DNA from 2 places in the Nocardioides sp. NPDC006273 genome. Region 1 is predicted to be linked to the other one. Evidence: riboswitches for the same ligand, from Rfam matches in the RefSeq annotation. Region 1 holds a riboswitch; the other holds the start of a gene.
The links. Region 1 has a riboswitch for glycine ahead of gcvT (glycine cleavage system aminomethyltransferase GcvT). Riboswitches for the same ligand answer to the same signal wherever they lie in the genome.
Positions count from the first base shown of each region.

Region 2: it holds a riboswitch for glycine, as region 1 does, so the genes downstream of both, gcvP (aminomethyl-transferring glycine dehydrogenase) here and gcvT (glycine cleavage system aminomethyltransferase GcvT) in region 1, are expected to answer to the same signal.

Region 1 is NZ_JBEXSD010000067.1:3,925-8,129, forward strand. Features, by position in the region: gene ABZZ22_RS22935 (Crp/Fnr family transcriptional regulator) at 1-330, shown strand, start outside; gene ABZZ22_RS22940 (CobW family GTP-binding protein) at 351-1,400, opposite strand; glycine riboswitch at 1,516-1,611, shown strand; gene gcvT (glycine cleavage system aminomethyltransferase GcvT) at 1,770-2,873, shown strand; gene gcvH (glycine cleavage system protein GcvH) at 2,894-3,265, shown strand; gene ABZZ22_RS22955 (L-serine ammonia-lyase) at 3,308-4,205, shown strand, end outside.
Region 2 is NZ_JBEXSD010000074.1:9,534-13,738, forward strand. Features, by position in the region: gene ABZZ22_RS23825 (MerR family transcriptional regulator) at 1-312, shown strand, start outside; gene ABZZ22_RS23830 (bifunctional nuclease family protein) at 344-811, shown strand; gene ABZZ22_RS23835 (MerR family transcriptional regulator) at 988-1,605, shown strand; glycine riboswitch at 1,688-1,778, shown strand; gene gcvP (aminomethyl-transferring glycine dehydrogenase) at 1,856-4,205, shown strand, end outside.

The sequences.
Region 1 (4,205 bases):
CGGCCGGGTGTGACGCGCGGACTGCTCGCGCTGCTGTCGGGTCGCCTGCGCCGGGCCAACGACGTGATCGGTGACCTGGTCTTCGCCGACGCGCCCCGCCGGGTGGCGAAGGCCCTGCTGGATCTCGCCGAGCGGTTCGGTGAGACCACCGATGAGGGCGTGCACGTCCGTCACGACCTCACCCAGGAGGAGCTCGCCCAGCTCGTGGGCGCGGCCAGGGAGACGGTCAACAAGGCGCTCGCCGACTTCGCGGCCAAGGGCTGGGTCAGACTGGAGTCGCGCTCGGTGGTCATCACCGACATGGAACGGATCGTACGCCGAGCCGGCTGAGAGCGCTGGTCAGAGACCGGTCAGAGACTGACGCGCACCAGCTGGCGGAGCCGGCGGAGGCCGTCGGTGCTCGGTCGCTCGGCGGGAGCGAGGGCATCGGTGAGCCTCTGCCGGACCGCATCGGGATCGAGGTCCAGACCGATCGCCACCAGCTCGCTCTGGGGCTCCGTCGCCCGGCTGGGCGTTCGCCTCTCCGCGGCCACATGGGCGCTGCGCCCGACCAGGTTCACCTGATAGCTCCGCGGGCCCTGCCCGGTCGCGACGGCGACGGTCCCCTTGACCCGGTACGCCGCAGCCGGCGGGTCCTCGAGCAGGTCGAGCAGCCGAGCGGGCTCGACGGTGCCAGCAGTGGTGACGGTGACCGACCGGGCGTGCTGATGGGCCGCGTGGTCGGCGGCCGCCTCGCGCAGCAGCGCGGCGATGGGCAGCTCGTCGGGCGGGTCCTCGGGCACAGCGGCGTCGTAGACGAGCCGGGGATCGATGCGGCCACCGACTGCGTACGCGATCTGGACGTCGGGGTTGTGCTCGCGCACGCGTCGCTCGATCCGCGCCAGGACCTCGTCCCGCTCGGCGGCCGGCACCAGGTCGGTCTTGTTGATGACGACCAGGGTGGCCGCGGCGAACCGGACCGGTGCCTGGCCCCGGCCGTCGTCGAGGGTGTCGAAGTAGGCCGAGGCGTCGACGACCTCGATGAGTCCTCCGCGGCGTACCCGCTCGACACCGCTGAAGCGGACCAGCCGGGCCAGCGTGCCGGGCTCGGCGAGCCCGCTGGCCTCCACGATGACGGCGTCGAGCGCGAGCCGCGGGTGGGTCAGCTTCTCGAGGGCATCATCGAGGCCGCCGGCGTCGTCCAGACAGCACAGGCAGCCCCCGGCGATCGAGGCCGGCTCGTCGACCTGACCTGTGACGAGGCCGGCGTCGACGTTGATGTCGCCGAAGTCGTTGACGACCACGCCCACCCGCGCGCCCGGCTGGCGCAGCAGATGGTTGAGCAACGTCGTCTTGCCCGACCCGAGATGGCCGGTGAGGATGACCACGGGAACCCGGGTGCTGGCGCTGGTCGGTGGCATCGAGCCATCGTAGGACCGATGAGAACAGTTCCCGTTAACGGGGTCGAGGCTCGCCAGATCTTGACGGCCGAGGTGGCCAGACCTAGGTTTGCCGCACAACTTCACATCCGCCGTTCGAACCGCAGCGGGAGAGTCCTCGTCCATCCCGGGTGAGGCGCCGAAGGAGCAAACCTCCCCAGAATCTCTCAGGCCCCATGACCGCTGTGGTGAGGCGAACTCTGGAAAGACAGGATCCGCTGGATCCTGCACCCACGGTGCAAATCGTCCCAACGGGGCGGTGAAGCTCTCAGGTAGCGATGACAGAGCGGGGAGGTCACCCGTCCACGGGCGCCGCGTCAGCGGCAGCCATCATCAGGGAGCCTCCCGCACATGACCTCACCTGTCCCTACCCCTCTGCATGCGATCCACCAGTCGCTCGGCGCCTCGTTCACCGACTTCGCCGGCTGGAGCATGCCGGTCCGCTACGGTTCGGAGACCGCCGAGCACAATGCCGTACGCACCACCGCCGGGCTCTTCGACCTGAGCCACATGGGCGAGATCGAGGTGACCGGGCCGCAGGCGGGTCGGGCCCTCGACCGCGCCCTTGTCGGTCGGCCGTCGAAGATCGGCCTCGGTCGCGCCCGCTACTCCATGATCTGCGCCGAGGACGGCGGCATCATCGACGACCTGGTCGTCTACCGGCTCGAGGAGGAGCGCTACCTGGTCGTCGCCAACGCGAGCAACGTCCATGTGGTCGCGCCGGCTCTGATCGAGCGGGCTGACGGGTACGACGCCGTCGTCCGTGACGCCTCCGCGGAGTGGGCGCTGATCGCGGTCCAGGGGCCGGCCTCGTCGGCGATCGTCGCGGCGGTGACAGAGCTGGACGTACCGTCCCTGCGTTACTACGCCATCGACGCCGGCACGATCGTCGGGACCGACGTCCTGCTCGCGCGCACCGGTTACACCGGGGAGGACGGGTTCGAGGTCTACTGCGCGCCCTCTTCGGCCGCCGCCGTCTGGGAGGCGATCACCGTGGCCGGGGAGCCGCACGGGCTGATCCCCGCCGGCCTCGCCTGCCGCGACACCCTCCGGCTCGAGGCGGGCATGCCGCTCTACGGTCACGAGCTGAGCCGCGAGACGACGCCCTTCGAAGCCAACCTCGGCCGCGTGGTCTCCTTCGACAAGCCCGACGGCTTCGTCGGCGACGCCGCCTTGGCCGCGCGCCGTGAAGAGGGCCCGCGCAGCACGCTCGTCGGTCTCGTGGCCACCGGTCGCCGGTCGCCGCGGGCCGGCTACGCCGTCGTCGATCCCGCCTCCGGCGACGAGATCGGCGTCGTGACCAGCGGCTCCCCGTCGCCGACGCTGGGCCGACCCATCGCGATGGCCTACGTCAGGCCCGAGCTCGCCGTCACCGGCACCAAGGTCCAGGTCGTCGTACGCGGCAGCCACGAGGACGCCGAGATCGTCGACCTTCCCTTCTACTCCAAGAAATGAGCCAAGAGATGAGCACCGCCATGAGCAACCCGACCCACCTGTCCTACACCGCCGAGCACGAGTGGATCGAGACCCGCGACGAGGTCGCGCGCGTCGGTGTCACCGCCTTCGCCACCGAGGCGCTGGGTGACATCGTCTTCGTCGAGCTGCCCGAGGTGGGCGCCAAGATCACCGGGGGAGAGAGCTGCGGTGAGCTGGAGTCGACCAAGTCGGTCAGCGACCTCTTCGCGCCCGCCGACGGCGAGGTGCTCGCGATCAACTCTGCCGTCGTCGACGACCCGGCGCTGATCAACAGCGACCCGTTCGGTGCCGGCTGGCTCTTCGAGATGCGCATCTCGAACGCTCCCGACCTGCTCGACGCCGCTGCCTACGACGCTTTGATCGAGGAGTGAACTGACGTGACCGCTGACCTCAGCGGTGCCCGGGCCCCGGTCGTGGCGATCACCTTGAGCACGTTCGACCTGTACTCGATCGGGATCGGCCCGTCCTCCTCGCACACCGTCGGACCGATGCGGGCCGCGAAGACCTTCGTCGACGGCCTCGTCGAAGACGGTCAGCTGGAAGAGGTGACGCGAGTGAAGGCCGAGCTGTTCGGGTCGCTCGGCGCGACCGGTCACGGCCACGGCTCGGCCGGAGCAGTGCTCCTCGGCCTCGAGGGCGAGGAGCCGGCGACCGTCGACACCCGCAGCTCGTCGGCGCGGGTGGCGGCGATCCGTGAGCGCGGCGAGCTGACGCTCGGCGGCCACCGTCCGATCCGCTTCGCCGTCGACACCGACCTGGTGATGCATCGGCGCAAGAGCCTGCCGGACCATCCCAACGGCATGGTGTTCACCGCCTACGACGCCTCAGGCCAGGTACGCCGCGAGCGGACCTACTACTCCGTCGGCGGTGGCTTCGTGGTCGACGAGCACGCCTCGGGCGCCGCGCGGGTCGTTCCCGACAGCTCGCGTGTCCGGTTTCCGTTCACCACCGGTGCCGAGCTGCTCAGCACCTGCGAGCGCGAGGGGTTCCGGGTATCCGACCTCATGCTCGCCAACGAGCTCACCTGGCGTACCCAGGCCGAGGTCCGCGCCGGTCTCCTGGAGATCTGGCAGGTGATGGCGGACTGCGTGCAGGCCGGCTGCGACCGTGACCCGGTCACCGACGGCGTACTTCCTGGTGGTCTGCGGGTCCCGCGCCGGGCGCCGCTGCTCTATCGCGACCTGGCCTCCGGAGCCGGCGCCCAGGACCCCTTCCGGGTCATGGACTGGGTCAACCTGTTCGCGCTGGCGGTGAACGAGGAGAACGCCTCGGGCGGCCGGGTCGTCACCGCTCCCACCAACGGCGCGGCCG
Region 2 (4,205 bases), on a different contig from region 1:
TCGCTCCTGAGTGAGCTGGAGAGGATGGCGCTGGTGGTTCCGCTGCGCAGCGGTCACTACGACACCGACGCCCTCACGATCGCGCGCACGGCCAAGGAGCTGGCCGCGTTCGGTATCGAGCCCCGCCATCTGCGCGGGATGAAGGCCGCCGCCGACCGCGAGGTCGGTCTCATCGAGCAGATCGTCGCGCCGCTGAGGCGTCCCGGCAACGCCGGAGCGCAGGGCAGGGCCGAGGAGATCGGCAGCGAGATCGCGTCGCTGGCGGTGCGTCTGCACGCCACCTTGGTGAAGTCGGGCCTGCGCGAGCGCTGAGGCTGCTCAAGCGACCGGGTAGGGTGGACGCATGCGCGAGGTCGATGTGCTCGGAGTCCGAGTGGAGATGCCCTCCAACCAGCCGATCGTGCTGCTGCGCGAGGTGGCAGGTGAGCGATACCTGCCCATCTGGATAGGCGCGGTCGAGGCGACCGCGATCGCCTTCGCCCAGCAGGGTGTGGTGCCGCCGAGACCGCTGACCCACGACCTGCTCAAGGACGTCGTGGAGGCGACCGGCAACGAGCTGACCGAGGTGCAGATCACCTCGGTCACCGACCGGGTCTTCTACGCCAACCTGGTCTTCGCCTCGGGTGTCGAGGTGAGCGCGCGACCCTCGGACTCGATCGCGTTGGCGCTGCGTACGGGCACCAAGATCGTGGTCTCCGACGAAGTCCTCGACGAGGCGGGCCTCGCGGTCCCGGCCGAGCAGGAGGACGAGATCGAGAAGTTCCGCGAGTTCCTCGACGAGATCACGCCCGAGGACTTCGAGTCCCACTGACCCTAACCCTCAAGTTGAGCTTGAGAGTTAGCGGCGGCGACACGCCGGGGAGGGTTCTTTGACCAGGGCGCTTACGGCGCTTACCTTGTAATTGTCTCTGTTGTAACTCCAACGGTGTGGTCCCCCCGCCGCAGCCGTTCATTCCCCGAGTGGAGTTACGCACAACGGAGTAGACGATGGAGGACATCGTGTTCGACCACGAACAGAAGCCCGGCGACGGCGCCGACGACGCGCAACGCGCGGCGGAGCAGGCTGACGAGCAGGGCCTTCTCTTCACCGACGATGTCTCGACCCTGCCCAGCGACACCGGTTACCGCGGGCCGACGGCCTGCAACGCGGCCGGGATCAGCTACCGCCAGCTCGACTACTGGGCGCGCACCGGTCTCGTCGAGCCGAGCGTGCGCGGCGCGACCGGCTCGGGCACGCAGCGGCTCTACTCTTTCCGCGACATCTTGATCCTCAAGGTCATCAAGCGTCTGCTCGACGCCGGCATCTCGCTGCAGCAGATCCGTGCCGCCGTGCAGCACCTGCGCGAGCGGGGCACCGACGACCTGACCCGCGTCACCCTGATGAGCGACGGCGCCTCGGTCTACGAGTGCACCAGCAACGACGAGGTCATCGACCTGCTCCAAGGCGGACAGGGTGTCTTCGGCATCGCCATCGGCGGTGTCTGGCGCGAGGTCGAGGGGACTCTCGCCGAGCTGCCCAGCGAGCGTACGTCCGAGGACGGCGAACACGTCGCCTCGATGTCCGACGAGCTGGCCGCCAGGCGCGCCGCCCGCACCGCCGGGTGAGATAGGACTCAGTCGACACCGGCCCCTGAGGCCCCGCGAAGGCGGGGCCTCAGGGGCTCGTCCTTTATGCTGGGGCTGCTGACCATCCCGCACGGGAGAGCCCCACGTGTTGGGGCGCCGAAGGGGCAATTCCTCCCCGGAAACTCTCAGGCACCCACGACTGTGCGGACCAGGCAACTCTGAAGCCGTGCATGTGCGGTGACAGAGGGGGAGGGCTTACGAGTTGTCTTAGATGCCCTCAGGAGCCACTGTGTCCGACACGCCCACCCTGTCCGAGCTCGATGCCGCCTCCCCGTTCGTGGAGCGCCACGTCGGGCTCTCCGCCGCCGACGAGAAGACCATGCTCTCGCGGCTCGGGTATGACTCGGTAGCGGAGATGATGGATGCCGCCGTCCCGGCCGGGATCCGGTCGGTCGAGTCGCTCGACCTTCCGCGCGCGCTGTCCGAGGCGCAGGTCGCCTCGCTGGCGAGGGAGATCGCTGCATCCAACAAGCCCGGCGAGGCGATGATCGGGCTCGGCTACCACGCCACCGTGACGCCGCCGGTGATCCGTCGCAACGTGCTCGAGGACCCGAGCTGGTACACCGCCTACACGCCTTACCAGCCCGAGATCTCCCAGGGCCGCCTCGAGGCCCTGATCAACTTCCAGACCATGGTCGGCGACCTGAGCGGCCTGCCGGTGGCGAACTCGTCGCTCCTGGACGAGGGCACCGCGGCCGCTGAGGCACTGGCGCTGGTGCACCGGGCCAACCGGAAGGTCGCCCAGAAGAATGGCAGTGCTCCGTTCGTCATCGACGCCGACGCCCTGCCGCAGTCGATCGAGGTCGTCAAGGTGCGCGCCGAGGCGATGGGCCTCGAGGTCGTCGTGGCCGACCTCTCCGAGGGCCTGCCCGAGGGTGATCTGATCGGCGTGCTGGTGCAGTACCCCGGCGCCTCCGGTCGGGTGCCCGACCTGAAGCCGGTCATCGATGCCGCCCACGAGCGCGGCGCGCTCGCGGTGGTCGCTGCCGACCTGCTCGCGCTGACCGTCCTGGAGGCGCCCGGCACGCTCGGCGCCGACGTCGTCGTCGGCTCCACCCAGCGCTTCGGCATCCCGCTCTTCTACGGCGGCCCGCACGCCGGTTACATGGCCGTCCACGAGGGGATCGAGCGGCACCTGCCCGGTCGCCTGGTCGGCGTCTCCGTCGACGCCGAGGGGCGACCTGCGTACCGCCTCGCCCTGCAGACCCGTGAGCAGCACATCCGCCGGGAGAAGGCGACCTCCAACATCTGCACCGCGCAGGTGCTGCTGGCCGTCGGCGCTTCGATGTACGCCGTCTACCACGGCCCCGCGGGGCTACGGACGATCGCGACCCGCACCCACCGCTACGCCGCTGTGCTGGCGGCCGCGCTCCGGTCGGCCGGTCTCCCGCTGGTCTCGGAGACGTTCTTCGACACGCTGGGGGTCACCGTGCCCGGGCGGGCGGCCGACGTCGTCACCGCCGCGCGCCGCTTCGGCGTACACCTTCGTCTGGTGGACGCCGACACCGTCGGCATCTCCACCTCGGAGGCGACCACCCGCTCGACGCTGTCGGCCGTGCTCAACGCCTTCGGCGTCTCGGGCATGGACCTGGAGGAGATCGACCGCACCTCGGCCAGCGCGCTGCCCGACGCTCTGCTGCGCACCACCGACTACCTCACCCACGAGGTCTTCAACACCCACCACAGCGAGACCCAGATGCTGCGCTATCTGCACAAGCTGGCGGGGCGCGACTACGCGCTCGACAAGGGCATGATCCCGCTCGGCTCGTGCACCATGAAGCTCAACGCGACCACCGAGATGGAGCCGATCTCGCTGCCGGGCTTCGCCGACCTGCACCCGTTCGTTCCCGCTGAGGACGCTGCCGGCTACGCGCGCCTCGTGGGTGAGCTGGAGGGATGGCTGGCGGAGGTGACCGGCTACGACGAGGTCTCGATCCAGCCGAACGCCGGCTCGCAGGGTGAGTTCGCGGGCCTGATGGCGATCCGTGGCTACCTCGACGCGCAGGGACAGGGCCACCGCAAGATCTGCCTGATGCCGTCCTCGGCGCACGGCACCAACGCCGCCTCGGCCGTGATGGCCGGGATGAAGGTCGAGGTCGTGAAGTCGTCCGAGGACGGCACCGTCGACCTCGACGACCTGCGGGCCAAGCTCGACGCCCACGGCGAGAACGTCGCCGCGATCATGGTGACCTACCCCTCGACCCACGGGGTCTACGAGGAGGGCATCACCAAGGTCTGCGAGCTGGTGCACGCGGCCGGCGGTCAGGTCTACATCGACGGTGCCAACTTCAACGCGCTCCTGGGCTACGCCAAGCCCGGCGAGTTCGGCGGCGACGTCTCCCACCTCAACCTGCACAAGACCTTCTGCATCCCGCATGGCGGCGGCGGACCGGGCGTCGGTCCGGTCGCGGTCCGCTCCCACCTGGCGCCCTACCTCCCGTCGCACTCGCTGCACCCCGACGCCTCGAAGCGCTCGGGCATCGGCGCGATCTCGGCCGCTCCGTACGGCTCGGCGGGCATCCTGCCGATCTCGTGGGCCTACGTCCGCCTGATGGGCGCCGAGGGCCTGACCCGGGCGA